Linked DNA regions of Caldimonas brevitalea. The protein of the gene in region 5 interacts with the protein of the main gene of each other region in a pairwise test. Links are inferred from orthologs where the notes say so. Each region holds a gene or a part of one and is shown on either strand. Other genes may lie near its edges.

Region 1 (5,873 bases), 1.8 Mb from region 5 along the record:
CGGAAATATCCTTCGCGCAGCTTCTGCGTCAGCCCCTTCAGGTCGCCGCCATGGAAGGTGCCGATGTCCTGCTCGCCGTCGCGCTGGCGTCCGTAAGCATGGTCGTTCGCCGGGTTGCCGTTGAGAAAACGGTCGGTCACGACGAAGTAGACGATGGGGTTGTCGGCAAAACTGCCGGGGACCGCCACCGGCACAGCAGGTGCGGGCGCAGCAGCAGTAGCAGTTGCAGTTGCAGCGGCGGGAGCCGGCGGGGTGGCGGTGCAGCCGGCCAGCGCGGCGGCGAGCAGCAGCGACAGGGCCAGGCGGCGCGAGAGCGGACGGTAGCGCATGGAAGTCCCGATGACGACAAGGGAAGGGCGCCGCTGTGGCGCCTCTGGTGGCAGCCCGGACGGTCAGCCTTTGATGCCGCCGGCCGTGAGGCCGGAGACCATCCATTTCTGGGCCAGGATGAACACCGCGGTGATCGGCAGACCCGACAGGATCGCGGCAGCCGCGAAGTCGCCCCACAGGTAGCGCTGCTCGTAGAGGAACAGCCGCGAGCCGACCGCCAAGGTCAAGCGCCGTTCCTCGCTCAACAGCACCGAGGCCACCGGGTATTCGATGATGGCGCCGATGAAGGCGAGCAGGAACACGACCATCAGGATGGGCACCGCCATCGGCAGCAGCACCAGCCGGAACGCCTGCCACGGCGACGCGCCGTCGACCTTGGCCGCCTCTTCGATCTCGGCCGGGATGGTGTCGAAGTACCCTTTGATGGTCCAGACATGCAGCCCGATGCCGCCCGCATATGCGAGCAGCAACGACGCATGGCTGTCGATGCCAAACAGCGGGAACACGTTGCCGATGCGGTCGAAGATCGCATAGATGGCCACCAGCGCCAGCACGGCGGGGAACATCTGGATCAACATCAGCGCCGACAGCGCTTGCGACTTGCCGCGGAACTTCATGCGGGCGAAGGCATAGGCGGCGGTGGTCGACAGCAGCACCATCAGCAGCGCCGACAGCGTGGCGACCTTGACCGAGTTCCACAGCCACAGCAGCACCGGGAAGGGCGGGTTGACGGTGCGGCCGTCGGCGTCCACGTACGAGAAGCCGAGCGCGAGCTTCCAGTGTTCCAGGCTGATCTGGTCGGGAATCAGGCTGCCGGCGGCGAAGTTGCCGGGGCGCAGCGAGATCGACAAGATCATCAGGAACGGGAAGATCACGACGCACACCAGTGCGATCAAAAACGCATGCGCGGCGACCACACGCCAGCGGTGCGACTTGTCGAGAACGATGGCCATCTGGGTGTCTCCTTCGGGCGCCCTCAGCGCGCCTCTTCCTTCGTGATGCGGGTGGCCCGCAGGTTGATCCACGACAACAGCGCGACCATCGCGAACACCACCGTCGAGATGGCCGCTGCAAGGCCGAAGTCCTGCCCCGAGTCCTCGAAGGCGATGCGGTAGGTGTAGGACACGAGGATGTCGGTGGTGCCCGCTGGCACCTTGGTGTCGAGGAAGTCGGGCCGGCCGTTGGTCAGCAGGCTGATCAGCACGAAGTTGTTGAAGTTGAACGCGAAGGCGGCGATCAACAGCGGCGTCAGCGGCTTGAGCACCAGCGGCGCGGTGATGCGGAAGAAGTTGGTCAGCGGTCCGGCGCCGGCCACGGCCGAGGCTTCGTACAGGTCGGCCGGGATGGCTTTGATCAAGCCCATCGTGACCACCATCATGTAGGGATAGCCGAGCCAGGTGTTGACGATCAGGATCATCACCTTGGCCAGGAACGGGTCGGAGAACCAGGCCGGCTTGAGGCCGAACAAGGCATCGAGGATCAGGTTGATCTCGCCGAAGTTGTTGTTGAACAAGCCCTTGAACACCAGGATCGAAATGAAGCCGGGCACCGCGTAGGGCAAAAACAGCAGGGTCTGGTAGACACCTTTGAAGCGCAGCGCCTCCCAGCTCATCAGCACCGCCAGCAGCACGCCCAGCGAGGCGGCGAACAGCACGGTCAGGCCGGCGAACACCACGGTCCAGCCGAAGATGCGCAAGAACGGTTCGCGAAAGGCTTCGTCGGTGAAGATGCGCTCGAAGTGCTGAAAGCCGACGTTGACCTGGAAGCCCGGGGGCACGGGCTGGCCGTCGGGGCGCTTGTAGAAGCCGGCCTCGAAGTCGGGCTTGAGCACCTCGCCGTTCTGCTGGTTCACCAGCGAGCCGTCGGCTTCCTTCTGGTAGAGCTTCTTGACCGGCCCGAACTGCCGCAAGCCGGTCATCGCCACTTCGGTGCCATCGGGCAGCGCGACGGTGAGGGCCTTCAGCGCCGGCTGCAGCGCGATCAGTTCCTTGATCTGCACCGGCTGGCCAGCGGCAGCGGCGGCGGCCGAGGCGGCAGGCTCGGCTTGCACACGGGGATGTTCGGCCTTGGCCGCGGCGGCAGCGTCGACTGCGGCTTTCGAGAGGTCGAGCGGGCCGGTGAGGTAGAGCTTGTCGTTGTCGCTGTCCTCCAGCCGCGCGCGATAGCGGGCGCCTTGCTGCAGCAGCGTGAAACCGTAGGTCTGGCCTTCGGCCTGGTAGGTTTCGTCGAGGAAATAGGCGGTCGCGCGCTCGAACTTCAGCAGGTTGTTGGTGCTGTAGTTGGTGAAGCCGATGGCCACCGTGTAGAGAATCGGGAAGACGACGAAGATCACCACGGCGGCGATGCCGGGGAACAGATAGCGGTAGGCGTACAGCCGCTGCGAGCTGTAGACCCAGGCGGCCAGCGCCACCACCAGCAAGATGGTGCCGGCGAGCAGGAGTTCGCCCGCGGCATACACGACCGTGACGAAGTAGAGACAGACGAGGGCCAGCGCCAGACCGACGGCAGGCCCCACCCAACGCTGAAAGCCGTAAGAGGGGTTCATGTTGCAGAGGTTCACGAAGCCGGCGACTGCGCCCGCGCCTCATCGGGGGCGCAGCCCGGCCTTGCGCGCCGGGCTGCGTTGTTGCTCACGCCTGGAACGGCGTGTGGTCGGTCACTTGGCGCTGATGCGCTTGGCCGCCGCGTCGAGCGCTTCCTTCGGGCTCTGGCGGCCCTCGGAGATGTTTTGCAGCGCCGAGTTCATCGACGACCAAAAGCGGCCCATCTCGGTGTTGTTGGGCATCGGCGCGCCGTCTTGCGCGCTGGCCATCGTCGCCTGGATGTGGGGGTTGGACTTCAGCTCGCTGTAGAACGCCTTGCTGGCCGGCGTGCCGAGCGGCACGTCGGCGTCGATGGTCTTCAAGCCCTTGGGCGTCAGCATGTGGTTCTCGATGAATTCCACCGCGATGTCGCGGTTGGGCGAGGCCTTGGAGACCATGGCGCCCAGCACGCCGACGAAGGGTGTGGCCTTCTTGCCGGCCACGGTCGGGATCTTGGTCACACCGAAGTTGATCTTCGACTTCTTCAGGTTGTCCCACGCCCAAGGGCCGCTGATCATCATGGCGACCTTGCCCTGGTTGACGCCGGCTTCCATGTCGGAATAGCTCGCGCCCTTCGGCATCACGCCGTCCTTGACCAGCTTGGCCAGCAGCTCGGCGCCCTTGATCGCGCCTGCGTTGTTGACGCCGGTGTCGGCCGCGTCATAGCTGCCGTCGGGCTTGGCCTTGAACGGATAGGCGCCGTTGGCGCCCAGCAGCGGCCACGAGAAATAGGCGTTGTTGTAGTCCCACAGGATCGCCTTCTTGCCTTGCGCAGACAGCTTCTTGTCGAGCGCGATGACCTCGTCGAACGACTTGGGCGGGGTCGGCACCAGGTCCTTGTTGTAGATCAGCGAGACGGCTTCGATCGCGATCGGGTAACCCCAGGTGCGCCCGCCCACCGTGAAGGCTTTCCAGCCCAGCGGGTCGATGTCGGCCTGCACCTTCTTGCCCGGGTTGACCGGCTGCAGCAGGCCACCGGCGATCCACTCGCCGACGCGGTCGTGCGGCCAGATCCAGATGTCGGGGCCCTTGCCGGCGGCGGCGGCTTGCTGGAATTTGTTGGGGGCGTCTTCAGGGTGCTCGACGATCACTTGGACGCCGGTCTGCTTGGTGAACTCCTCGCCGACCTTGGCCAAGCCGTTGTAGCCCTTGTCGCCGTTGATCCAGATCAGCAGCTTGCCGGCTTCGGCGGCGAGGGCTGTGTTGGCGAAGCCGGCCGACAGCGCCATCGCGGCGGCCGCGGCGACCAGCCGGATTCGTTGACGTTGGGTGCTCATAGCGTTGCTCCTTTGGATATTGCCTTTTTGGCGCTGATGAAATTCGGATCGACTGCAGTCATCAAAGCCGCGGCCTCACGCGCCGGCCGCGACACGCGGCAGTGCCTTGCCGTCGGCATCGAACAGATAGCCGCGTTGCGGCGGCACGCCGAGGTGGGCGATGTCGCCGGTGCCGAGCGGGTTTTCAGGGTCGGCACGTACCACCACCGGGCCTTGTGCGCCGGCGACGTTCACATAGAGGTAGGTGGCGTCGCCCAGGTGCTCGGCCAGCTGCACCTCGCCGCGCAGTTCGTTGTCGATGTGCGCGGTGGCCGCCTGCACATGCTCCGGGCGCACGCCCAGCGTCACCTTGGCCTGCGGTGCCAGGCGTGTCGCGTCGGCCGCGACCGTCACCTCAGTGCCGTCGGCCAGGCGCACCCGGGCGTTGGCTGGCGTGGCCGACACCAGCGTGGCGGGGATGAAGTTCATCTTGGGCGAGCCGATGAAACCGGCGACGAACAGGTTGGCGGGCTGGTGGTACAGCTCCATCGGCGTGCCGACCTGCTCGATCCGACCGGCGTTGAACACGACGATGCGGTGCGCCAGCGTCATCGCCTCGACCTGGTCGTGGGTGACGTAGACCATCGTCGTCTTCAGCTCGCGGTGCAGCCGGGCCAGCTCGACGCGCATCTGCACGCGCAAGGCCGCATCGAGGTTGGACAGCGGCTCGTCGAACAGGAACACGCCGGGCTTGCGCACGATGGCGCGGCCGATCGCCACCCGCTGCCGCTGGCCGCCCGACAAGGCCTTGGGCTTGCGGTCGAGCAGGTGCTCGATCTGCAGGATCTGCGCGGCGCGTTGCACCGCGGCCTGCTGCTCTTCCTTCTTGTAGCCCGCCAGGCGCAGGCCGAAGGCCATGTTCTCGGCCACCGTCATGTGCGGGTAAAGGGCGTAGCTCTGGAACACCATCGCGATGCCGCGCTGGGCCGGTGGCACGTCGTTGACCCGCTGGCTGCCGATGTACAGCTCGCCCGAGGTGATCTCTTCGAGCCCGGCGATGCAGCGCAGCATGGTCGACTTGCCACAGCCCGACGGGCCGACGAAGACGATGAACTCGCCGTCACGGATCTCGAGGTCGATGCCGTGCAGGGTCTGCACGTCGCCATAGGACTTGCGCAGGTCTTTCAGTTGCAGGTTTGCCATCGGTCTTGCAGGTGATGCGTTCGATCGTTCGTGTCAGGAGCGGCGGGCCGTGGCGACCACTTCGCCGAAGTAGGCGCCGTAGGGCGGCAGCGTGAACGTCGCGCCGTTGCGCGCGCCGAACTGCGCCGGCTCGAAGCCATGGCCTTCCATCACGCGGGTGGCGGGCGCGTCGTCCAGGGTCAGTGTCACGGGGGCCGTGCCGAGGTTGAACAGGGCAAGCACGGGCGCGCCGGCCGATGCCGCCGGGGTGCGCAGCAGCGCCAGCACCGGCTCGGGCGCGTCGAAGAAGCGGATGTCGCCGCACACCAGGGCGACCTGCGCCTTGCGCCACGCCAGGAAGCGCCGGGTGAAATGCAGCGGCGAGCGGGGGTCGGCTTCGCTGATGTCGACCGCGCGCTCGGCGTGTTCGTGCGGCACGGGCAGCCAGGGCTCGACGGCGATCGGGCCGCTGAAGCCGGCATGGGGCAGGTCATGCGTCCACGGCATCGGGGTGCGGCAGCCG
Region 2 (6,198 bases), 1.6 Mb from region 5 along the record:
TGGCGAACAGCAGTTCGCTCTGCTGCACCGACAGCACCGACACCGCCGCCTCCAGCCCCTCGAGCACCGTGGTGAAACGCTCGTGCGACGCCGACAGCTGGTCGCGGATGCGCTTGGCCTCGGTGATGTTGGTCATCGAGGTCATCCAGCCGGTCTGGTGGCCCTTGGCGTCGATCAGCGGCGAGACGTACATGCGCGCGTCGAACTGCGTGCCGTCCTTGCGCATCACCTTGACCTCGATGCCGCCGGCCGGGCTGCGGCCCTGCAGCTCCTGCTCGAACAAGCGCCGGTTTTCTTCCATCCGGTCGGGTGGCCAGTGGGGGAAGGGCGGCAGCTTGCCGATCAGCTCGGCTTCGGAGAAGCCGGTCATCGAGCAGTAGGCGGCATTCACATAGGTGATGCGGCCTTCGAGGTCCATCGCGCGCATGCCGGTCAGCATCGAGTTTTCCATCGCCCGCCGGAAGTTGGTTTCGGCCACCAGCGCGCTCTGGACCTGCAGCCGCCGGCGCATGTGGCGCCAGGTGCCGAGCAGCATCCAGACCGTCAGCGCACTGAGCGCCGCCACCATCCAGAACAAGGTGTTGCTGATCAGGCCGATCGAGGTGCGGTAGCCCAGGCCCCGCAGGATCAGGCCATTGCCCACCGGCGCCACCGGGATGTCCTGGAAGATCGATGGCCGCTCGCTGTTCTTCAACATCGCCCGCGAGGTGGTGCTGGCCAGCACCCGGTCGTTCGCGTCGAGCAGCGTCATCCCGTGCCGGTTGGCCACTTCGGTGGGGACGAAATAGCGCAGCAAGGCTTCCACCGAATACTCGGCGACCACCGTGCCGGCGAAGGCGCTGCGGTCGATCAGCGGCACCTGCACCTGGAACACCGGCTGGCCGTTGCTGGTGCTGTAGGTGCGCGAATAGACCGGCTGGCGCAGGTCGCGCGCGGCCTCGAAGGCCCACTCCGGCTCGCTCTTGGTCACGGCGGGACCCGGCAGCGGGGCTGACGCGCCCTCCGGCGCCTCGCTGTAGCGGCTGCCGTTGAAGGTGTGGCTGGGCGACAGATAGCTGACCCGCGGCGCGCGGTCGGCGGCGAGCCAGGTGAGGCTGACCACCTCCGGGCGCTCACGCGCGAACGTCGTCGCCTGGCCGAGGAACTCGTCCTGGTCGACCGCCCGGGTAGTGATCTCGCGCGCAATGCGCACCAGTTGTTCCTGGTTTTCGATCAGCCGCAAACGGATCTGCTGCTGCGTCACTTCGGTGTCGCGCTTGACCGACTCGTGCTCGCGTTCCAGTTCTTCACTGCGCAAATACCAGAAGGCCGAGATGATCGCGGCCAAAAACATCAGCACCGACACGAGCGGGCCGAGGGTGGCAAAACGGTCTTGACGGGCGGGGGACTGGCGCCGCCACCATTTCCCGAACAGACGGCGGGAGCGGGGCGGCAACTCGTGGGTGCTGGCGCGAAATTCGCTGGGAACGACAGGCATAGGCGCGGATTATCGAGCCGCCGCACCGGCCCCGGACCGGGGAAAAACGAACGCTCGTTCAGTTTGGTTTCATATGGTGAAAGCGGTTCGCACTATTTGAAAACACCCCTTTTCTGTGACAAACTAGCCGGGCTTTAGACCCAGCGAGGAGACCCCATGTCTGCAGTGCCGCATTCGTTCGGCTCGGCGGCGAACGACGCCGACGCCCAAGAAACCCGGGAATGGCTGGACGCCCTGTCCGCCGTCATCGAGAGCGAGGGCCGCGAGCGCGGCCACTACCTCCTCGAGCAGTTGCTCGAGCATGCCCGGCAAACCGGCATCGACATGCCGTTCTCGGCCACCACGGGCTACGTCAACACGATCGAACCCAACGACGAGGAACGCTGCCCCGGCAACCTCGACATCGAGGAACGCTTGCGCGCCTACATGCGCTGGAACGCCATGGCGATGGTGGTGCGCGCCAACCGGCTCGACCCGGCGGACGGCGGTGACCTGGGCGGCCACATTTCGTCGTTCGCCTCAGTGGCGACGCTGTTCGGCGCCGGCTTCAACCACTTCTGGCATGGGGAGCACGAGGGCCATGGCGGCGACCTGCTCTACATCCAGGGCCATTCCTCGCCCGGCATCTATGCGCGCGCCTTCATGGAAGGCCGCATCAGCGAGGAGCAGCTGAAGAACTTCCGCCAGGAAGTCGACGGCAAGGGCCTGTCGAGCTACCCGCACCCGAAGCTGATGCCGGAGTTCTGGCAGTTCCCCACGGTCTCGATGGGTCTCGGGCCGCTGATGGGCATCTACCAGGCGCGTTTCCTCAAATACCTGCATGCACGCGGCATTGCCGACACGTCCAACCGCAAGGTGTGGGTGTTCTGCGGCGACGGTGAGATGGACGAGCCCGAGTCGCTCGGGGCGATCGGTGTCGCCGCGCGCGAGAAGCTCGACAACCTGATCTTCGTCATCAACTGCAACCTGCAGCGACTCGACGGCCCGGTGCGCGGCAACGGCAAGATCGTGCAGGAACTCGAAGGCGAGTTCCGCGGCGCCGGCTGGAACGTCATCAAGCTGCTGTGGGGCAGCTACTGGGACCCGCTGCTGGCACGCGACAAGGAAGGCATCCTGCGCCAGATCATGATGGACATGGTCGACGGCGACTACCAGGCCTGCAAGGCCAACGACGGCGCCTTCGTGCGCAAGACCTTCTTCGGCCGCCACCCGAAGGCCTTGGAGATGGTCGCGAAGCTGAGCGACGACGACATCTGGCGCTTGCAGCGCGGCGGCCACGACCCGCAGAAGGTGTACGCCGCCTACCACCGTGCGGTGAACCACAAGGGCCAGCCCACCGTGCTGCTGGTGAAGACCGTCAAGGGTTTCGGCATGGGCAAGAGCGGCGAAGGCAAGAACACCGCACACCAGACCAAGAAGCTGACCGACGACGACATCCGCGCCTTCCGCGACCGCTTCAACATCCCCATCCCGGACGACAAGCTCGCCGAACTGCCGTTCTACAAGCCGGCCGACGACACGCCCGAGATGCGCTACCTGCACGAGCGCCGCAAGGCCCTCGGCGGCTATTTGCCCAAGCGCCGCCCGAAGGCCGACGAGCAACTGCCGGTGCCCGAGCTGAGCGCCTTCAAGGCGGTGCTCGACCCAACCGCCGAAGGCCGCGAGATCTCGACCACCCAGGCCTATGTGCGTTTCCTGACCGCGCTGCTGCGCGACAAGACGCTCGGCCCGCGCGTCGTGCCCATCCTGGTGGACGAGGCGCGCACCTTCGGGATGGAAGGCCTGTTCCGCCAGATCGGCATCTACAGCCAGGACGGCCAGAAGTACACCCCGGTCGACAAGGACCAGGTGATGTACTACAAGGAGTCGCACGACGGCCAGATCCTGCAGGAAGGCATCAACGAAGCGGGCGGCATGGCCTCGTGGATCGCCGCTGCGACGTCGTACTCGACCAACAACCGGGTGATGATCCCGTTCTATGTCTACTACTCGATGTTCGGCTTCCAGCGTGTCGGCGACCTGGCCTGGGCGGCCGGCGACATGCAGGCGCGCGGCTTCCTGCTCGGCGGCACCTCCGGGCGCACCACGCTGAACGGCGAAGGCCTGCAGCACGAGGACGGCCACAGCCACATCCTGGCCGGCACCATTCCCAACTGCATCAGCTACGACCCCACCTTCGCGCACGAGGTGGCGGTGATCATGCACCACGGCCTGAAGCGCATGGTCGAGCGGCAGGACAACGTGTTCTTCTACCTGACGCTGCTCAACGAGAACTACACCCATCCCGGCCTCAAGCCCGGTACCGAAGAGCAGATCATCAAGGGCATGTATTTGCTCGAAGAGGGCGCCAAGAAGATACCGCGCGTCAACCTCCTGGGCTCGGGCAGCATCCTGCGCGAATCGATCTTCGCCCGGCAGCTGCTCGAAGACGAATGGGGCGTGGCCGCCAACGTCTGGAGCTGCCCGAGCTTCAACGAGCTGGGCCGCGAAGGCCAGGACTGCGAGCGCTGGAACCTGCTGCACCCGACCGAGACGCCGCGCGTGCCCTTCGTGGCACAGCAACTGCAGCCGCACAACGGCCCGGTGGTCGCGTCGACCGACTACATGAAGGCCTACGCCGAGCAGATCCGCCCCTTCATCCCGAAGGGCCGCAGCTACAAGGTGCTGGGCACCGACGGCTTCGGCCGCAGCGACTTCCGCTCCAAGCTGCGCGAACACTTCGAAATCAACCGCCACTACATCGTGGTGGCGGCGCTCAAGGCGCTGGCCGAGGAAGGCACGGTACCTGCTGAGAAGGTGGCCGAAGCGATCCGCAAGTACGGCATCAATGCCGACAAGGTGAACCCCCTCTACGCATAAGCCCCGAGCGCCCGCGCGACGCACGCTGCCCGGTCCGCCGGGGGTGTGGGCGCGGGCGGCTTGCATCAGGAGAAACAACAAATGGCATTGGTGGAAGTGAAGGTGCCCGACATCGGGGACTTCAAGGAGGTCGAGGTCATCGAGGTGCTGGTCAAGCCCGGTGACACGATCAAGGTCGAGCAGAGCCTGGTCACGGTCGAGAGCGACAAGGCATCGATGGAGATTCCGTCGACCCATGCCGGCTTGGTCAAGGACGTGAAGGTGCAGCTGGGCGACAAGGTCAGCGAGGGCAGTTTGCTGCTGATGCTGGAGGCGGAATCGGCCGGGGCGGCTGCGCCGGCTCCGGCACCCGCGCCGGCTTCTCCGGCGCCCGCTGCAGCGCCCACGCCCGCAGCGGCGGCTCCGGCTCCGGCTCCGAGCGCGCCGGGCGGCGGCGGCCCGGTCGAGGTCAGCGTGCCCGACATCGGCGACTTCGACCAGGTGGCGGTGATCGAGGTGCTGGTGCAGGTGGGCGACACGATCAAGGCGGAGCAGAGCCTGATCACGGTGGAGTCGGACAAGGCGTCGATGGAGATTCCGTCCTCGCATGCGGGCGTGGTCAAGGAACTCAAGGTCCAGCTCGGCGACAAGGTCAGCAAGGGCAGTGTGATCGCCGTGGTCGAGGCCAGCGGTGGTGCGGCCGCACCGGCGCCGGCCCCCGCGACGGCGGCGGCGCCCTCGGCTGCCGCCGCTTCGCCGGCCGAGTTGTCGAGTCCGCCGGTGGAGCGGACCGCCCCGACGGCCGCCTTGCCCGCTCACGAGCCGACGGCGCCGCAGGGCAAGCTGCCGCACGCCTCGCCCAGCATCCGCAAGCTGGCGCGTGAACTCGGCGTGCCGCTCGGCGAAGTGCCGGGCAGCGGGCCGAAGGGCCGCATCACCCAGGAAGATGTGCAGCACTTCGTCAAGAACGTCATGGTCGGTCAAGTGCAGACCGAAGCCCAGAAGGCCAAGGCGCCCGCGGCCGGCGGGGCCGGCGGCAGCCTGCCGGGGTTGCTGCCGTGGCCGCAGGTCGACTTCGCCAAGTTCGGCCCGGTCGAGCGGCGCGACCTCTCGCGCATCAAGAAGATCTCGGGTGCCAACCTGCACCGCAACTGGGTGATGATCCCCCACGTCACCAACCACGAAGACGCCGACATCACCGAGCTGGAGGCCTTCCGCGTCCAGCTCAACAAGGAGTACGAGAAGGCCGGCGTCAAGGTGACGATGCTGGCGTTCCTGATCAAGGCCTGCGTTGCGGCGCTGAAGAAGTTCCCCGACTTCAACGCCTCGCTCGACGGCGAGCAGCTGGTGCTCAAGCAGTACTTCCACATCGGCTTCGCGGCCGACACGCCCAACGGGCTGGTGGTGCCGGTGATCAAGGATGCCGACAAGAAGGGCATCGTCGCGATCGCCAAGGAGATGAGCGAGCTGGCGGCCAAGGCGCGCGAAGGCAAGCTCGGCCCGGCGGAGATGACCGGCGGCTGCTTCTCGATCTCGTCGTTGGGCGGCATCGGCGGCACTTACTTCACGCCCATCATCAACGCGCCCGAGGTCGCCATCCTCGGCGTGTGCAAGTCGACGCTGAAGCCGGTGTGGGACGGCCAAGCCTTCCAGCCGCGGCTGATCCTGCCGCTCAGCCTGAGCTGGGACCACCGGGTGATCGACGGCGCCTCGGCGGCGCGCTTCAACACCTACCTGGCCACCGTGCTGGCGGACTTCCGCCGCGTGATGCTGTAAGGAGTCGAGTGTGGCAGTGATCGAGATCAAGGTCCCCGACATCGGCGACTTCAAGGACGTCGCGGTGATCGAAGTGCTGGTGCAGCCGGGTGACACGGTGAAGGCGG
Region 3 (5,843 bases), 3.1 Mb from region 5 along the record:
CAGGCGCTGCTGATCGCGGTGGTGGCGGGCGTCGCCTCGCTGGTCGTCACGCGCGCGCTGCGGCCCGTGCAGTCGCTGCGCCGGCAGCTGCTGTCTCGGAATGCGGCCGATTTGTCGCCGCTGGTCGCCGCTGACACCCCGCGCGAGCTGCAGCCCGTGGTCACCGCGCTGAACGACCTGATGCAACGCCTGCAGCGCCTGGTCGGCCACCAGCTGCGCTTCGTGCGCGACGCCTCCCACCAGCTGCGCACCCCGCTCGCCGTGCTCAAGGCGCAGGTGCAAAACGGCCTGCGCGGCGACGTGCCCCCGGTCCAGACGCTGCAAGCGATGAGCGAGACGGTCGACCGGGCGGTGGCCCTGGCCAACCAGATGCTCGCGCTGGCCAAGGTGGAGCAGGTGCACGGGCAGGCGCAGACCGAGGTGCTCGACCTGGCCGAGGTGGTGCGCGACGTCGCGCTCGACCTGTCGCCGCTGATCGCCGACCGGCAGCTGGACTTCGAGCTCGACGCGCACGCGGCCCCGGTGCGCGGCCACCACTGGATGTTGCAGGAGCTGACCCGCAACCTGCTGCACAACGCCATCCGCGAAACGCCGCCCGGCGGCCTGCTGCAGGTGGTCGTCGCCTCTCACGCAGCGCGCGCACGACTGCTGGTGCGCGACAGCGGGCCCGGCATCGGCAGCGCGCAGCGCGAGCACTTGTTCGAGCCGTTCCACACCAGCCACCCCAACAGCGGCAGCGGGCTGGGCCTGACGATCTGCCGCGAGATCTGCCAGTCGCTGGGCGCCCAGCTGACGCTGGACAACCGCAGCGAGCAAGGCCGCTGCGCGGGTTTGGACGCCGTGGTGGTCTTCCCCACGCCGTCGCCACCGGCGCCGCCGGGCGCGCGACAATAGCGGCCATGGAAGGTGTTCGTCTCGACAAGTGGCTGTGGGCCGCGCGCTTCTTCAAAACCCGGTCGCTCGCCACCGACGAGATCGACAAAGGGCGGGTGCAGGTCAACCAGCTGGCGGCCAAACCTTCGCGCGAGGTGCGCGTGGGCGACACGGTGAGCCTGCGCCAGGGTCAGGTGCAGCGCACCGTCGTCGTGCGCGGGCTGAGCGATGTCCGCGGGCCCGCGCCGGTCGCACAACAGCTCTATGAAGAAACGCCGGAAAGCGTGAAGGCACGCGAAGAGTTCGCCAAGAACCGGCGTTTCCTGGCCGACCCCTCGCAGAGCATCGACCAGGGCCGTCCGACCAAACGCGACCGGCGCCAGCTGGCCGACTGGAACCGCTGGAGCGCCAGCGTGGATGACGAGCCGGGCTCCTAGTGTCCTGTCTCAGAAATACGTGGCATTTCGATTCGGTCAGATGGTGATGATCGCGGGTGCGCCATCTGGCCGAACCCCTGCGGGGCGGGCCGAAACGGGGCGATCGCCGCGTTGCGAAGCCGGGCAGATACCACCCGGTATCTGCCCGGCTTCGCGCCTTGCGCTCATCCCCGTTTCGGCCCGTCGAAATGCCACGTATTTCTGAGACAGGACACTAGCGGCGGACCCACTGCCCGGCTCGGACGGGCTCGGGTCGCATCGGCCGGCCCTTGAAGCGACAACGGGCGCTTTCGCGCCCGTTGTCTGCGTCATGCAGCGGGATGACGCGCGAGCAGGGTCAGTCGGTGCATTCGATCCGGGTCGCCCACACGACCGATCCGCGGCCACGCCCCCCGTCCCGCAGTTCACCTTCGATTTCGACCTCCAGCCCGTTGCCGAGCGAGCGCAGACCACACTCCTCGAGGCGACGCACGCCGCTGGCATCGACCTCGGTGCGGCGCACCTTGAACGAGTCGACGCCGGTGAAATCGGTGATTTCACCCTTCAACAGGACACCGCGCGGCTCGTCACCGGTCGGCTTGCGGTTGATGTGCAGCTGCGTGGCGTTCAGGCTGCCGTCACGGCTGTACACACCCTCGGCCCGAAGGTAGGCACCCTCGAACAGCTCCACATCGGCCGGGGTCACCTTGGCGTTGTCGTACCGCACCGTCAACCCGCCCAGCCGGAAACGCTTTTCGTCCTCGTCCAGATCCGTGACGCTACCGCCGATGCGGGCAGAACCGCCCTCTTCAACCTCGATGACCAGCGTGCGCACCGCCGTGGCGGTCAGGCGGCCATTGACGGGGAGCTGCGTCGCCCACACCACCACGCGATCCCCCTCGGACGGGCTCTTGCCCCCCGGCAGCCGCCGAGCCTGTGCAGCGTTGACGCGCAGACCGCCGAGTTCGAAGCTGAGCTCGCCGATCGTGCGCAGTTCCGACACCACCCCTGCCACGCGCAGCGACGCGGGTGCGCTCGCCAGCCGCTCAATGCGGGTGGCCTGCACGTCGAACCGGCCGGCGGCGCTGTTCCAGCGCGGCACACCGTGCACTTCGACCGGGTCGCCCGGTTCCAGGCCGGAGAGGCCCGACACGCCGGCAAACACCGTCACCGGCCCCAGATCTGCATCGTTGTTGCTGTGCACCGTCTGGCCCATCACCTCGAACGACGTGGCCGAAACGGACGCCACCGGGCCCACCACCGCGGCGTCGAGCCGGATGGCCCGCGCCTCCAGGCGGCCTTTGTCGTCCTCGAACTCCAGCTGCGCGAACTGGCCCAGTTGGGCGTCCACGGGCTCCAGTGTGCCGGGCTGGCGCTCCACCATCGAGCGAACATCGTCGTCGAAATACTCGGTTCCGTCGACGATCACGCTGGCAAAACCGGTGATCGTGCCCTCGCTGTAGCTCATGGCCTCGCCTGTGCCGCCGGACCCGACGCCACCGCCGCCACCACCGCACGAGACCATGGTCAGGCCCATCAGGAGGGCCGCCGCGAGGCAAGACAGACGCCGCTGATACATCTTCATCGTCATGTGGTTCCGTTCAACCCTGCGGCCCACGCTCATCGCGCACCGGCTCGCTGTAGTAATACACACCGAATCGCATTCGGTGGCTCTCCGTGACCTCGCGGTCGGTGTCGCAACGCGACTGGGCTTCGACGACCATACGCTGGAACGCCTGGCCCCACAGTTCGCGCGCCAGCTGCCCCAATTCGCCCACCGAACCCACGCTCAGGCCGTCGGCGTAGACGCTCTGCTCCAGCAGACGCGGCTGGGGGGTGGTGAGGTTCTGAACGGCGGCGGCGATGTGGTCGGCGGCATTTTCACCGAGCAGCGCGGCCAGTTCTTCATAGTCGGCGGCCGGAACGAACGCGGCGGTGAGCAACTCCACGACGTCACCGTCGAACTTCACCAGGCCCAGCCGTGCCAGTTCATCGAGCAGCGTGCGCGGGTGCACGTCTGACGACACCTCGCGCGCCAGCGCTTCGAACGACCCCTGCTCGCCGAGCCGGGGCAGACGTTTGGGGGTGCCGTCGTCTTCGCGGTACCGCACGTCGGTGACCCAGCGCGTGAACACCTGGGAAACCAGCGACAGCGGCTTGGCGCGCCGCTCGCGCGCAGCGTTGCCGGTCAGCGCCCGCACGTCCTTGCGGTGCACGCCGGACAACACACTCAGTGCCGAATCGGTCGCCTTGCGCCCGCTGCCTTCGATTTCCTCGCGCGCGACCTGCAAGAACACCGACTTCAGCGCCGTCGCGAACGCGCCGTACTGAACGCCGTTGCGAATCAGCCAGCGGGCCACCGGCGCCATCAGCACCATGCTGGCGCGCAATGCCACCTCGGCGTGCCGGTCGCTGGGAGCCACCGTGGTCGCCGGTCCGGTCGGCGGCAATGCCGCGTTGTCAGTGCCTATGGACTTGTGCATGCCTGTTGTTGTTGATCGAGCCCGTCAGGGCAAACCCGCATTTTCGCCGCTTATCGGCCTAACAGTGTGCCTGTTGCACTCGGTACCGCCGGACGGCTGATGTGACCATCTGAACGGCGATTTTTTCCCATGGAGCGGTCAGGAGGCCAGTTGGCGGCACAATGCCGACCGTCGCGCCCGAGGCGGCGCAGTGCACCAGATGCACGAGGATGCCGACGCCGGCCCCTTGAATCCCGGGGGAACGGCCTCATGTCCTGCGCTTTGGTGGGAACGTGCCATGACAGAACCTCAAAAACCTCAAGCAGATCAAATGTTCAACTCCACCCCCCAAGGGGACGCCGCTACCGCCGCCGCTGCCAGCGGCTCCAACGGGCTCTCGCCGGAACAACGGCTGGCCGAACTCGAAGCCAAGCACGCGGAGGTGGCTGACGCCTACCTGCGCGCCAAGGCCGAGACCGAGAACACCCGCCGCCGAGCCGAAGAAGAAGTGTCGAAGGCTCGAAAGTACGCGGTGGAAAGTTTTGCCGAGAGCCTGCTGCCGGTGAAGGACAGTCTAGAGGCGGCACTGGCCGTCCAGGCCGCGACGCAAGAGCAGCTCCGTGAAGGGGTTCACGCTACGCTACGTCAACTTTCACAGGCTCTCGAGCGCAGCAAGGTGTTGGAGATCAGCCCGAAGGCGGGCGAGAAGTTCGATCCGCACCAGCATCAGGCGATCAGCGTGGTGCCGGCCGACCAGGAAGCCAACACGGTGGTCGCGGTGCTGCAAAAGGGTTACCTGATCGCCGACCGCGTGCTGCGGCCGGCCCTGGTGACCGTCTCCGCGCCGAAGTGACCCCTCGGCCGTGCCGCTCGCGCCCTGTTCCGCCGCCTCGCACGCCGTGACCCACGAGGGGTCGGGCGACGCCCTGTTTGCGCGCTTGCAGATGCAGCCGGTCGCCGCCGCCGGCTTCGACGCGGCGCTGGCGGCGGCGGGCGACGCGCTGGTGGCGGTCTACTTTTGGGGCGACCACTGCTTCAACTGCGAACGGTTCAAGCAAGCGGCCGAGCCGAAGGCGGCGGAATTGAGCGCATTGCGGCTGCACTGGCTGCAAGCCAACGTGTACACCGACACCGAGCTGGGGCGCCGCTTCAGCCTGCACGGCGTGCCGAGCTTCTATTTCTTCCATCGTGGCAAGAAGCTGGGGCGCATCACCAGCTGGCCGGGCCTGCCGGCGTTCACGAAAGCGGTCGAGGACCTGTATATGCGCATCGGCGCAGCCGCAGGCCCTTGAAAAGAGCCGCTGTTATCCATAAGTACGCGACAACCGAAATTCAGAGTTCAAGGAGTCACAACATGGCAAAGATCATCGGTATTGACCTCGGCACCACCAATTCCTGCGTGGCCATCATGGAGGGCAACACCGCCAAGGTGATCGAGAACAGCGAAGGTGCGCGCACCACGCCGTCGATCATCGCCTATCAGGAAGACGGCGAGATCCTGGTCGGCGCCTCCGCCAAGCGCCAGGCTGTCACCAACCCGAGAAACACCCTCTACGCGGTGAAACGCCTGATCGGCCGCAAATTCACCGAGAAGGAAGTCCAGAAGGACATCGACCTGATGCCCTACGAGATCGTCGCCGCCGACAACGGCGACGCGTGGGTGGGCGTGCGCGGCAAGAAGATGGCGCCGCCGCAGGTCAGCGCCGAAGTGCTGCGCAAGATGAAGAAGACCGCCGAGGACTACCTCGGCGAGCCGGTGACCGAAGCCGTGATCACCGTGCCGGCCTACTTCAACGACAGCCAGCGCCAGGCCACCAAGGACGCCGGCCGTATCGCCGGCCTCGAAGTCAAGCGCATCATCAACGAGCCGACCGCGGCCGCGCTGGCGTTCGGCCTCGACAAGACCGACAAGGGCGACCGCAAGATCGCGGTGTATGACCTCGGCGGCGGCACCTTCGACATCTCGATCATCGAGATCGCGGACGTCGACGGTGAAAAGCAGTTCGAAGTGCTGTCGACCAACGGCGACACCTTCCTGGGTGGCGAAGACTTCGACCAGCGCATCATCGACTACATCATCGCCGAGTTCAAG
Region 4 (5,837 bases), 4.2 Mb from region 5 along the record:
TGCGATGACCGCGCTCGCCGAGGCCGGCAAGAACGGCCGCCGCATCGAGTTCTACGGTGTGGGCAATTCGGGCATCGTGGCGCAGGATGCGCAGCACAAGTTTTTCCGTCTCGGCGTCAACGCGGTGGCCTACAGCGACGGCCACGTGCAGGTGATGAGCGCCACCATGCTGCAGCCGGGCGACTGCCTGGTCATCATCTCGAATTCGGGCCGCAGCCGCGACTTGCTCGACGCAGCCGAGATCGCGCGCAAGAAAGGCGCGACGACCATCGTGATCACGGCCAGCGGCTCGCCGCTGACCCAGCATGCGCAAATCCTGCTGGCGGCCGACCACCCGGAAGACTACGACCGCTACAGCCCGATGGTGTCGCGGCTGCTGCACCTGATGATCATCGACATCCTGACCACCGGTGTGGCACTGCGCCTGGGCGAGCACCTGCGGCCGATGCTGCAGGAGATCAAGCGCAACCTGCGGGCCAAGCGCTACGCACACTCCGAGTAGCGCCGGCTTGCGGCCGCTGCGGAAAAACAAAAGGGCTCGCAAGAGCCCTTTGTCTTGTGCGCCGCGGGGACGTGCTCTCGGCGCGGGGCGGCCGCCGTGTCAGGCCACGACGGGAACCTCCGGCGCCGCAGCCAATGGCAGCAACTCGTCGATGCCGTAGAGGCCAGCCAGGTTGGCCAGCTGTGTCGGCAGCTGGCGCACTTCGAAACGTTTCCCCCACGCCGAGGCCAGCCGCTGGCATTCGAGCAACACCGCGAGCGCGGCCGAGTCGAAGTGCTGCAGGCCGGACGCATCGACCAACAGCGTGTCGCCCGTTTGCGCCCGCAAGCCCTGCTGCAACATGCGCAAGGTGTCGTTGGCCTCGCGGGCCGTCAGGGTCGCCGGCAGCAGCAGCATCGCGACTACACCTCGTCAGCTGCGGCCGCCGGCCGCCTTGTTGCGCTCGGTCAGCTTGGTGATCAAGCCGTCGATGCCGCCTGCGCTGATCTCTTGCGCGAAGCTGTTGCGGTAGTTCTCGACCAGCCACACGCCAAGCACGTTGACGTCGTAGATCTTCCAGCCGCCGGCGGTCTTTTCGAGGCGGTAGTCCATCTGGACCGGCTCGCCGCGGCCGCGCACTTCGGTGCGCACGATCACTTCGGCCGCATCGGCGGCGGCGCGCATGGGCTTCATGTGCACACGCTGGTCCTTCACCTGGGCCAGGGCGCCGGCATAGGTGCGCACCAGCAACTGCTTGAATTCTTCCTGCAGGCGCTGCTTTTGCTCGGCCGTGGCCTGGCGCCAGTAGCGGCCGACGGCGGAGGCCGTCATGCGCTCGAAGTTCACGTGCGGCATGATCTTGCTGTCGACCAGCGCGATGACACGTTGCACGTCACCCGCCTGGATGGCCTTGTCCTCGCGCGCCGCGTCCATCACTTCGTTGGAGATGGTGCTGACCAGGCCGTCCGGCGTGCTGGTGCCGCCGGCACCAGCGGCCGTCTGGGCCAACACCGCCGGTGCGGACAACGCGAGCCAGAGACCGGCACAGGCGGCGACAAAACTTCTGCGGATCATTGCTTTCCTTTCTTGCCGGGCCACCCCGGTCTGCACTTGCCACCGCAGTCTGACCCTGGCAGCGGCAATTGGTTCGCTCCGGCGCTGTTTCGGAATGCGCAGGCGCGGTGTCGAGTTGAAACTGTAGCTGCGTCAGCGCTCCGGCGCCGACGCAGGCACCTGCGGGCTGGCCGGCACCGGTGTCTTGGCATCGGCAGCAGCCGCGCCGGCATCGCTCGCCTCGGCAGGCGTGTCGGCGTCCTCTTCGGCCTCTTCGGCCTCGGGTGGGTCGCCGTCATACACCAGGCTCTGACGCCGCTGCAGATAGGCGTCGCGCAGGAACAGATAGCGATCGAGCGCCGCGTCCTCGAGCATGCTGGTGGCGCCGAGCAGGTTGGCGCGCGTGTTCACGATGCGCAAGCCGGCCAGGCTGTAGGCGGTGGTGGCGTCGTTGCGAAACACATAGCCGGCCGCCTGCATGTCGACCGGCAGCGCGGCGGTGTCGCGCAAGGTGGACGGCCCGAGCAGCGGCAGCACCAGATACGGCCCGGCGCCGATACCCCAGCGCCCGAGGGTCTGGCCGAAGTCTTCGTCCTGCGCTTCGATGCCGGCTTCGGTGGCGATGTCGAGCAGGCCGCCGAGGCCGAAGAAGGTGTTGACGCCGAAGCGCATCGTGTTCATCAGGCCGGTCTCGAGCTTCAATTGCAAGAAGCCGTTCACCGCCGACCAGGCGTCGCCCAGGTTGGAGAAGAAGTTGGTGACGCCCGTGCGCACCGGCTGCGGCAGCGTGTCCCGGTACACGGTGGCCACCGGCTTCAGGACCGCCTTGTCGACGGCTTCGTTGAACGCGTAGACCTTGCGGTTCAGCGGCTCGAGCGGGTCCTTCGGATTTTGCGCGCAGCCTGCCAGCGTGGCCGCGAGCACCACGGTGCACAGCCAGGGCAGCGCACGGGATGGCCGTTGTTCGCGGCGCCTCATGGCTTCGCGCCTCCTGCGGCCGGTGCCGCCGGGGGCTCTGCCGCCTTGTTGTAGAGGAACTGGCCGATCAGGTTCTCGAGCACGACGGCCGACTGGGTTTGCGAGATGACGTCGCCCGGTGCCAGGTTGGTCGTTTCGGCACCCGGCTCCAGGCCCAGGTACTGCTCGCCGAGCAGCCCGGAGGTCAGGATCTTGGCCGAGCTGTCCTTGGGGAAGGCATAGCGGCTCTCGAGCGCGAGGCGCACGCGCGCCTGGTAGGTCTTGTCGTCGAAGGTGATCGATTCGACGCGGCCCACCACCACACCGGCGCTGCGTACCGGCGCGCGCGGCTTGAGGCCGCCGATGTTGTCGAAACGTGCGTCGACCTGGTAGGTCTCCTCGAACGACACGCTGAGCAGGTTGGCCGACTGCAAGGCCAGAAACAGAATAGCCGCCGCGCCGAACAGCACGAACAAGCCGACCCACAAATCATGACGAGACTTCTGCATCGCCCACTCCTCGGCCAGCGCCTACGGCGCCCGCCTTGTCTTCATTCATTGGTTAAATCGAGAACATCAGCGCCGTCAACACGAAGTCGAGCGCGAGCACGGTCAGCGACGCCATCACCACCGTGCGGGTGGTCGCGCGCGACACCCCCTCGGGCGTCGGCTTGCTCTCGTAGCCCTGCAGCAGCGCGATGAACGTCACCGCGACGCCGAACACCACACTCTTGATGATGCCGTTGCCGACATCCCGCCAGACGTTGACGCCGCTCTGCATCTGCGACCAGAACTCGCCCGGGTCGACGCCGATCATCAGCACGCCAACGACCCAGCCGCCGATGATGCCGACAGCGCTGAACACCGCGGCGAGCAAGGGCATCGCGATCAGCCCGGCCCAGAAGCGCGGCGCCAGCACTCGCTGCAACGGGTCCACCGCCATCATTTCCATGGCCGCCAGCTGCTCGCCCGCCTTCATCAGGCCGATCTCGGCGGTCAGCGAGGTGCCGGCGCGGCCGGCAAACAGCAAGGCCGCCACCACCGGCCCCAGCTCGCGCACCAGCGACAGCGCCACCAGCAGGCCGAGCGCCTGCTCGGCGCCATAGCGCTGCAAGGTGTAATAGCCCTGCAAGCCCAGCACGAAGCCGACGAACAGGCCCGAGACGGTGATGATGGCCAGCGAGTAGTTGCCGAGGAAATGCAGCTGGTCGACGATCAGCCGGCCGCGGGCGAAGGCCTTGCCGAACGACATCACAAGCCGCATCAGCAAACGGGCCGAATAGCCGACGTCGGCCAGCTTGCCGCGCACGGCGGCGCCCACACGCTCGGGATGCAGAAAACCCAGCATCAGCGGCCCATCCGGAAGTCGTCCAGCACGCTCTTGGCCGGGTAATGGAAGCGCACCGGCCCATCGGCCTGTGCATCGACGAACTGGCGCACCAGCGGGTCGGACGAGGCGCGCATTTCACTCGGCGTGCCTTGGGCCGCGATGCGACCGTTGGCGAGGAACACGACGTGGTCGGCAATCAGGAACGTCTCGTCGACATCGTGAGACACGACGATGCTCGTGACCCCCAGCGCGCTGTTGAGGTCGCGGATCAGCCGCGCCGCCACCCCCATCGAGATGGGATCGAGCCCCGCAAAGGGCTCGTCGTACATGATCAGGTCGGGGTCGAGCGCAATCGCGCGCGCCAGGGCGACCCGGCGTGCCATGCCGCCGGAGATTTCACTGGGCATCAGGTCGCGCGCCCCGCGCAGGCCGACAGCGTTGAGCTTCATCAACACCAAGTCACGGATCATCGTGGCGCTCAGATCGGTGTGCTCGCGCAGCGGAAAGGCGACGTTGTCGAACACCGACAAATCGGTGAACAAGGCGCCGAACTGGAACAGCATGCCCATGCGGCGACGTGCCGCGTAGAGCTGCTCCCGGTCCATCGGGCCGATGTCCTCGCCGTCGAACAGCACCTGGCCCGACTGCGGCGTCACCTGCCGGCCGATCAGCCGCAGCACGGTCGTCTTGCCGCCGCCCGAGGTGCCCATCAAGGCCACCACCTTGCCGCGCGGCACTGTCAGGCTGACCTCGTCGAGCACCCGGCGGTCGCCATAACCAAAGCTGACGCCCCGCAGCTCGACGAGCGGCGTGGCAGGCGTTTGAAGGGCAAATGGAGGCGACATCAGCAGGCTGGGGCAAAAAAAGAGCCGGCGTCTTGAACCACCGGCTTTGCGATGATAGGGGAAAACACCGCTACCAACCCGGACAAACCCCCCGTTGGGACGGCCCGGTGCGGTAGCAATTGTTGTACCTACCCCACGGTCGGAGCGGCAAAAACAAGAAAAGCCGCCCGATAGCGGCTTTTCGGAACTCGCTCCGGGCGTTCAGCGCGGCAGGTCGCTGGCGCCCATCAGGTACTCGTCGATCGAGCGTGCAGCCTGGCGGCCTTCGCGGATCGCCCACACCACGAGCGACTGGCCACGCCGCACGTCGCCGGCGGCAAACACCTTGGGCACGCTGGTCTGGTAGCCGCCGAGGAAGTCGGTGCTTGCACGCGCATTGCCCCGCGCGTCCTGGTCGACACCGAAGCCTTCGAGCACGGACGCCACCGGGCTGACGAAGCCCATCGCGAGCAACACCAGGTCGGCCTTGAGCACCTGCTCGGAGCCCGGCACCTCGACCATCTTGCCGTCTTTCCACTCGACGCGGGCCGTCTTGATGCCGGTGACCTTGCCGTTCTCGCCCAGGAACTCCTTGGTGGCGATCGCGAATTCGCGCTCGCAGCCTTCTTCATGGCTGGACGAGGTGCGCAGCTTGTACGGCCAGTACGGCCAGGTCAGCGTCTTGTTCTCTTCTTCGGGCGGCATCGGCATCAGCTCGAACTGCGTGACGCTCTTGGCCCCGTGGCGATTGGACGTGCCCACACAGTCGGAGCCGGTGTCGCCGCCACCGATCACGATGACGTGCTTGCCCTCGGCGCGGATCTGGTCCTTGACCTTGTCGCCGGCGTTGACCTTGTTCTGCTGGGGCAGGAACTCCATCGCGAAATGGATGCCTTGCAGGTCACGGCCGGGGGCCGGCAGGTCGCGGGGCTGCTCGGCACCGCCGGCCAGCAACACCGCGTCGAACTCGCTCGTCAGCTGTTCCGGGGTGATGCTCTCCTTGGCCCAGTTGGTGACCTTGGAGCCTTCCGGCAGCCGGCCCACCATCACGCCGGTGCGGAACTGCACACCTTCGGCTTCCATCTGCTTGACGCGACGGTCGATGTGCAGCTTCTCCATCTTGAAGTCGGGAATGCCGTAGCGCAGCAGGCCGCCGACCCGGTCGTTCTTCTCGAACACCGTCACGTCGTGGC
Region 5 (5,971 bases):
CGGTGGCGCGCACCCCCGAGCGCGAGCGCGGCTTGGCGTTTTCGATGGGCTATGCCGTGATCAACCAGGCCCTGGTCACCCGCGCCGCGGACACCTCCGCACCGACGACGCCGGACCTCGGCGGCCGGCGCATCGCGGTGGTCACCGGTTATGTGTCGGCGGTCAGGGCACGCGAGTTGTTCCCGGCGGCCACGCGGGTGGAGGTGGGCTCGCTGGAACAAGGCCTGCGGAGCGTGCTCGAGGGTCGAGCCGACATGCTGCTCGAAGCCGAGCCGGCCATCGTCGCGTTGATCGAGCGCGAGCGCCTGACGGGGTTGCGTCTCGCCCGCACGCTGACATTGCCGTCCGGCGAGTTGCATTTTGTCGTGCCGTCGAATCGGGCAGCGCTCGCGCAGCGCATCTCGGCGGCGCTCGACACCCTGGGCGAGGCCCGTCGACTCGAGATCATCCAGCGCTGGAGCCCGCGGCCGGTGGCGGTCAAACGCAGCAGTCAACTGGTGTTCACGGCGCACGAGCTGCACCACCTGCGGGAGATGAGGCCGCTGGTCGCCGGTGTGGTGGTGCACCACCCACCCTTCACTTTTCTAGATGCCTCAGGTGAGCCGGCGGGTCTGTCGGTCGACGTGCTGCGCGTCGTGCTCGCACGGCTCGGGCTGCGCGTCGGGCGCTGGCGGGCGGCGGGGGCTCCCGAGATCGCCCAGGCGATGGCGAACGGTGAGATCGACGTCGGCGTCGGCTTGATCGAAACCGGAAAACTCGGCAGCCAGCTGCGCTTCGTCGGGCCCTTCATGGAATACCCGATGGTGCTGATCGGCCGTCCCGGTACCACTCTGTGGGACCTGGAGCAGATGAACGGGCGTCGGCTGGCCCTGCCGGCGCAGCACTTCTCGCGGCCGCTGATCGACGCCCGGTACCCCGGCATCAAGCAGGTGGCCTGTGACGACGTCGACCGCTGCCTCGGACGGGTGCGGCGTGGCGAGGCCGACGCGGCGCTGGCGGGGCTGTTGGAGGTGACGACACAGTGGGGCGAGCGCCTCTACGGCGACATGCAACTGACCGGGGCCGTCGGCGAGGTGCGCCACGAACACGCGCTGGCCGTGGCGCGGACCGACGCGGCTCTGCCGCCTTTGCTCAGGCGGGCGCTCGACGCGGTGATGCAGGACGAACTGGTGGAGCTGAAGCGCCATTGGATTGCGCCACCCTCGCCGCAGCGGGCGGTGCGTGTCGCGCTGCTGCGAACCTTGCCGTGGGCGGTCGGCTTGCTGCTGGTCCTGCTCGGCGCCTGGTGGTGGCACATCGGCCGGCTGCGCGATGAAGTGCGGCGCACGCGCCTGGCGCAGCAAGAGGCCGAGCGCCACAGCGTTGCCGTCGAGCGCTTCGTCACCTTTCTCGCGCACGAGGTGCGCAATTCGCTGCACTCGGTCATCGCCGGTACCGAGTTGCTGCGCAGCGCGCAGCAGGCGACGCCGAACATCATCGCGCCGCTCGCCGCGTCGGCCCGGGCGACGCTGGGGCTGCTGAACAACCTGCTCGATCGCGACCGGCTGGAGGAAGGGCGGCTCAAGCTGAGCGTCGAGTCGGCCCGGCTGACGCCGGCGCTGAGCAGCGTCGTCGAGGAGATGCGGCCGGCGGCACAGGCCAAGGGCTTGTCGCTGCGGCTGGTGCCGGCCGAGCATGACCCCCTGCTGTGCATCGATGCGATGCGGCTGCAGCAGATCGTGCGCAACCTCCTCAGCAACGCGATCAAGTACTCGCACGCCGGTGAAGTGTGCGTCCGGGTGCGCTGCGAGCCGGTGGAGGGCCGCCAGCCGGCGCATGACACCGTCGAGATCGCCGTGTCCGACCAGGGGCCCGGGCTGACGGCGCAGGAGCAGGCGCAGTTGTTTCAGCGTTATTTCGTCGGCGCACAAGGCCGCGCTGCATCCGAGAGCGCCTCGGGTCTGGGGCTGGCGTTGTGCCGTGACCTCGCCGTGCTGATGCACGGCCAGTTGACCCTGCACAGCCAACCCGGGGTGGGGACGACGGTGGTGCTGAGTTTGCAGGCGCGCCGTGTCGACGGCGAGCCGCTCCCGGCTGACCCGCCGGCCCGGGAGCGCGCCCGGCCGCGGGTGCTGCTGGTGGAGGATGCCGAGGTCTACGCGATGTTGCTCGAGCAGGCGCTCGAGCAACAGGGCTTCGAGGTGCACACGGCGACGACGGTCGCGCAGGCCATCGAAGCCCTGCAGGCCGACGGGCCGCCGATCGAGGCGGTGCTGAGCGACGTGAACCTGCCCGATGGGGACGTGTTTCCGATCCTCGACGTGCTGCGCCAGCGCCCGGGCGGCATGCCGGGCACGGTCGCGGTGATGTCAGCCGAACGCGACGAAGCCTTGGTGTCGCGATTGCAGGAGGCCGGCGTGAAGATCTCTCTGCAGAAGGCCGGCGACGTGCGGCTGTTGGTCGGCCGATTGCTGCAGCATGCCGCCTGGTCGCGCGGCGGATAGTTTCGGGCCCTATCCCACCCATACGTGATCATGAGACAGACCCTGCGCGAGCGAAAAGAAAAAAAGGGCCGCTGTGCAGCGGCCCTTTTCGATCGGCTGTCAGCAGATCAGGACAAAGACATTACATGTCCATGCCCATGCCGCCCATGCCGCCAGGCATGCCGCCGCCGGCGGGCGCGTCTTCCTTCGGCGCTTCGGCGACCATGCACTCGGTCGTCAGCATCAGCGAAGCGACCGAGGCGGCGTTTTGCAGTGCCGTGCGGGTCACCTTGGTCGGGTCCAGGATGCCCATCTCGATCATGTCGCCGTACTGGCCGTTGGCGGCGTTGAAGCCGTAGTTGCCCTTGCCGCTCAGCACGGCGTTGACGACCACGCTCGGCTCGTCGCCGGCGTTGGCGACGATCTCGCGCAGCGGGGCTTCGATGGCCTTCAGGATCAGCTTGATGCCGGCGTCTTGGTCGGGGTTGTCACCCTTGATCTCGCCAGCAGCCTGACGGGCGCGCAGCAGCGCGACACCGCCACCGGCCACGATGCCTTCTTCGACGGCGGCACGGGTGGCGTGCAGTGCGTCTTCGACACGGGCCTTCTTCTCCTTCATCTCGACCTCGGTGGCAGCGCCGACCTTGATCACGGCCACACCGCCGGCCAGCTTGGCCACGCGCTCTTGCAGCTTCTCGCGGTCGTAGTCGGAGGTGGCTTCCTCGATCTGGACGCGGATCTGCTTGACGCGCGCTTCGATGTCAGCGGCAGCACCAGCACCGTCGATCAGGGTGGTGTTTTCCTTGCCCACTTCGACACGCTTGGCCTGGCCCAGGTCAGCCAGCGACACCTTCTCGAGCGTCAGGCCGACTTCTTCCGAAATCACCTTGCCGCCGGTCAGGATGGCGATGTCTTCCAGCATGGCCTTGCGACGGTCGCCGAAGCCCGGAGCCTTGACGGCCACGACCTTCAGGATGCCGCGGATGGTGTTGACCACCAGGGTCGCCAGCGCTTCGCCTTCGACTTCTTCAGCGATGATCAGCAGCGGGCGGCCGGCCTTGGCCACTTGCTCCAGCGTGGGCAGCAGGTCGCGGATGTTGCTGATCTTCTTGTCGTAGAGCAGCACGAAGGGGTTGTCGAGCAGCGCGGCTTGCTTCTCGGGGTTGTTGATGAAGTAGGGGCTCAGGTAGCCGCGGTCGAACTGCATGCCTTCGACGACGTCCAGCTCGTTCTCGAGCGACTTGCCGTCTTCGACCGTGATCACGCCTTCCTTGCCGACCTTGTCCATCGCGTCGGCGATGATCTTGCCGATCGACTCGTCGCTGTTGGCGGAGATCGAACCGACTTGCGCGATTTCCTTGCTGGTGGTGGTCGGCTTGGAAGCCTTCTTCAGCTGCTCGACCAGGATCGTCACAGCACGGTCGATACCGCGCTTCAGATCCATCGGGTTCATGCCGGCGGCCACATACTTCATGCCTTCGCGCACGATGGCCTGGGCCAGCACGGTGGCGGTGGTGGTGCCGTCACCGGCGTTGTCGCTGGTCTTGGAAGCAACTTCCTTGACCATCTGGGCGCCCATGTTCTGGAGCTTGTCCTTCAGCTCGATTTCCTTGGCGACCGACACACCGTCCTTGGTGACGGTGGGGGCGCCGAAGGAGCGCTCGAGCACGACATTGCGGCCCTTGGGGCCCAGGGTCACTTTGACTGCGTTGGCCAGGATGTTGACACCCTCGACCATGCGGGCACGGGCGTCGCCGCCGAAGATGACGTCTTTAGCTGCCATGTTTGATTTCTCCGTATGCTTGAAACTTGTGGGTGAGGTCGTTGCGGTCGGAGAATTACTTCTCGATGACGGCGAACAGGTCCTCTTCGCGCATCACCAGCAGCTCGTCGCCGTCGACCTTGACGGTCTGGCCGCTGTACTTGCCGAACAGCACGCGGTCGCCCACCTTGACGTTCAGGGCCACGAAGTCGCCCTTGTCGTTGCGCTTGCCCGGGCCCACCGCGAGAACTTCACCCTGGTCGGGCTTCTCGGCGGCGTTGTCGGGGATCACGATGCCCGAAGCGGTCTTGGTTTCGTTTTCGAGGCGCTTGACGATCACGCGATCGTGCAACGGACGAAGTTTCATTGCATCTCCTTGGTTGAGAAGGCACTTCCTGAAAAGGAATGAGCGCAAGTGAGCGCTCATCTGCATCACTAGCACTCGCTTGGAAGGAGTGCTAACAGGACGAATTATAGGGATGGCCGACGTGGTTTCAAGAGACTACGAACAGCGGGGAATTACGGGCTTGGCGAACCAGAGGGGCCGCGGTCCCGGCGGGCGGCTGCGCGCTGCGAGCAACGGGCGGCTCCAACCGGCAGCCCGACAGTGGTCAACGCGGCGACAGCGGTGTGCGAACGCCGCAATCCGTTACGTCGTCGGGGGGGCGGACGCGGAAAGCCAGCCCACGTTCAGCGCGTCGGTGTCGGGCCGGCGCCGCCGGGCCGGGGCGAACGCCTCAGCGGGGTGCGGCTGAGGTGACGCGCCAGACGATGTTGCCGACGTCGTCCGCCACCAGCAAGGCGCCGTGCTGGTCGAGCGCCACGCCGACGGGGCGGCCCTGGGCCTCGCCCTGGTCATTGACGAAGCCGGTCAGCACCTCGAGCGGCCGGCCGCTCGGTTGGCCGTCTCGAAAGGGCACGAACACGACCTTGTAGCCGCTCAGCGGCTTGCGGTTCCAGGAGCCGTGCTGGCCGACGAACATGCCGCTGGCGTAGAGGGGCGGCAGGCTGGTGCCGCCCGACCATGCCAGCCCGAGTGACGCGGTGTGCGGTCCGAGCGCGTAGTCGGGGACGATGGCCTTGGCCACCAGGTCGGGGCGCGGTGGCGAGACACGGGTGTCCACATGCTGGCCGAAATAGCTGTAGGGCCAGCCGTAGAAGCCGCCGTCGCGCACCGAGGTCATGTAGTCGGGCACCAGGTCGCTGCCGATTTCGTCGCGTTCGTTGACGGCGGTCCACAAGGCGCCGGTGGCGGGTTGCCAGGCCAGGCCGTTGGGGTTGCGCAGGCCCGAGGCGAAGATGCGGTGCGTCCGGCTCTGGAGGTCGACTTCCCAGATCGCGGCCCGGCCTTCTTCGTGTTCCATGCCCCTCTCGCCGACGTTGCTGTTCGAACCGGTGGTGACGTAGAGCTTGCGGCCGTCAGGGCTCGCGATGATGTTCTTGGTCCAGTGGTGGTTGATCGGCCCGCCCGGCAGGTCGACTACCTTCTCGCCCGGCGTGGTCAGCCGGGTTTGCCCCGGTGTATAGGGAAAGCGGAGCACCGCGTCGGTGTTGGCGACGTACAGGTGCGCGCCGACCAGTGCCATCCCGAACGGCGAGTTGAGCCCTTCGAGCAGGATCGAACGCTGCTCGGCGATGCCGTCTGCGTCGGTGTCGCGCAGCAAGGTAATGCGGTTGGCACTCGGCACCCCTGCGCCCGCCTTCTGCATCACCTTCTTCATCACCCAGGCGTGGATGCCTCCGCCTT

The links.
Region 1: the proteins of groL (region 5) and malE interact in binary tests that used the Escherichia coli proteins (3 or more experiments, as listed by UniProt). The link is inferred for Caldimonas brevitalea from one-to-one orthologs.
Region 2: the proteins of groL (region 5) and aceE interact in binary tests that used the Escherichia coli proteins (3 or more experiments, as listed by UniProt). The link is inferred for Caldimonas brevitalea from one-to-one orthologs.
Region 3: the proteins of groL (region 5) and grpE interact in binary tests that used the Escherichia coli proteins (3 or more experiments, as listed by UniProt). The link is inferred for Caldimonas brevitalea from one-to-one orthologs.
Region 4: the proteins of groL (region 5) and AAW51_RS04815 interact in binary tests that used the Escherichia coli proteins (3 or more experiments, as listed by UniProt). The link is inferred for Caldimonas brevitalea from one-to-one orthologs.

The regions. Positions count from the first base shown.
Region 1 is NZ_CP011371.1:3,526,193-3,532,065, reverse strand. What follows is about bases 2,089-4,981. They hold malE (maltose/maltodextrin ABC transporter substrate-binding protein MalE), read right to left. Parts: upstream 4,190-4,981; coding sequence 2,987-4,189; downstream 2,089-2,986. Other genes in these bases: AAW51_RS15050 (ABC transporter ATP-binding protein), read right to left, coding at 4,265-4,981; malF (maltose ABC transporter permease MalF), read right to left, coding at 2,089-2,875. In the rest of the region: AAW51_RS15070 (alpha-amylase family glycosyl hydrolase), read right to left, coding at 1-329; maltose ABC transporter permease MalG, read right to left, coding at 393-1,283; more of malF, read right to left, coding at 1,307-2,088; more of AAW51_RS15050, read right to left, coding at 4,982-5,371; AAW51_RS15045 (alpha-glucosidase), read right to left, coding at 5,405-5,873. UniProt on the Escherichia coli protein: Part of the ABC transporter complex MalEFGK involved in maltose/maltodextrin import. Binds maltose and higher maltodextrins such as maltotriose.
Region 2 is NZ_CP011371.1:3,707,146-3,713,343, reverse strand. The notes cover bases 1,319-4,536. They hold aceE (pyruvate dehydrogenase (acetyl-transferring), homodimeric type), read left to right. Parts: upstream 1,319-1,633; coding sequence 1,634-4,336; downstream 4,337-4,536. Other genes in these bases: aceF (dihydrolipoyllysine-residue acetyltransferase), read left to right, coding at 4,418-4,536; AAW51_RS15820 (PAS domain S-box protein), read right to left, coding at 1,319-1,477. Outside these bases: more of AAW51_RS15820, read right to left, coding at 1-1,318; more of aceF, read left to right, coding at 4,537-6,091; lpdA (dihydrolipoyl dehydrogenase), read left to right, coding at 6,102-6,198. UniProt on the Escherichia coli protein: Component of the pyruvate dehydrogenase (PDH) complex, that catalyzes the overall conversion of pyruvate to acetyl-CoA and CO(2).
Region 3 is NZ_CP011371.1:2,212,803-2,218,645, reverse strand. What follows is about bases 2,981-5,843. They hold grpE (nucleotide exchange factor GrpE), read left to right. Parts: upstream 2,981-4,082; coding sequence 4,083-4,604; downstream 4,605-5,843. Other genes in these bases: dnaK (molecular chaperone DnaK), read left to right, coding at 5,106-5,843; AAW51_RS09640 (thioredoxin family protein), read left to right, coding at 4,615-5,043; AAW51_RS09650 (DUF6502 family protein), read right to left, coding at 2,981-3,772. Outside these bases: AAW51_RS09665 (sensor histidine kinase), read left to right, coding at 1-894; AAW51_RS09660 (RNA-binding S4 domain-containing protein), read left to right, coding at 900-1,310; AAW51_RS09655 (DUF5666 domain-containing protein), read right to left, coding at 1,648-2,880; more of AAW51_RS09650, read right to left, coding at 2,891-2,980. UniProt on the Escherichia coli protein: Participates actively in the response to hyperosmotic and heat shock by preventing the aggregation of stress-denatured proteins, in association with DnaK and GrpE. It is the nucleotide exchange factor for DnaK and may function as a thermosensor.
Region 4 is NZ_CP011371.1:1,089,715-1,095,551, reverse strand. Bases 2,752-5,608 are described here. They hold AAW51_RS04815 (ABC transporter ATP-binding protein), read right to left. Parts: upstream 4,666-5,608; coding sequence 3,838-4,665; downstream 2,752-3,837. Other genes in these bases: AAW51_RS04810 (glutamate synthase subunit beta), read right to left, coding at 4,867-5,608; mlaE (lipid asymmetry maintenance ABC transporter permease subunit MlaE), read right to left, coding at 3,053-3,838; mlaD (outer membrane lipid asymmetry maintenance protein MlaD), read right to left, coding at 2,752-3,000. In the rest of the region: AAW51_RS04845 (MurR/RpiR family transcriptional regulator), read left to right, coding at 1-502; AAW51_RS04840 (STAS domain-containing protein), read right to left, coding at 602-898; AAW51_RS04835 (MlaC/ttg2D family ABC transporter substrate-binding protein), read right to left, coding at 914-1,555; AAW51_RS04830 (MlaA family lipoprotein), read right to left, coding at 1,688-2,512; more of mlaD, read right to left, coding at 2,509-2,751; more of AAW51_RS04810, read right to left, coding at 5,609-5,837. UniProt on the Escherichia coli protein: Part of the ABC transporter complex MlaFEDB, which is involved in a phospholipid transport pathway that maintains lipid asymmetry in the outer membrane by retrograde trafficking of phospholipids from the outer membrane to the inner membrane.
Region 5 is NZ_CP011371.1:5,336,832-5,342,802, reverse strand. What follows is about bases 1,926-4,916. They hold groL (chaperonin GroEL), read right to left. Parts: upstream 4,246-4,916; coding sequence 2,605-4,245; downstream 1,926-2,604. Other genes in these bases: groES (co-chaperone GroES), read right to left, coding at 4,301-4,591; AAW51_RS22495 (transporter substrate-binding domain-containing protein), read left to right, coding at 1,926-2,483. Also shown: more of AAW51_RS22495, read left to right, coding at 1-1,925; AAW51_RS22480 (PQQ-dependent sugar dehydrogenase), read right to left, coding at 4,962-5,971.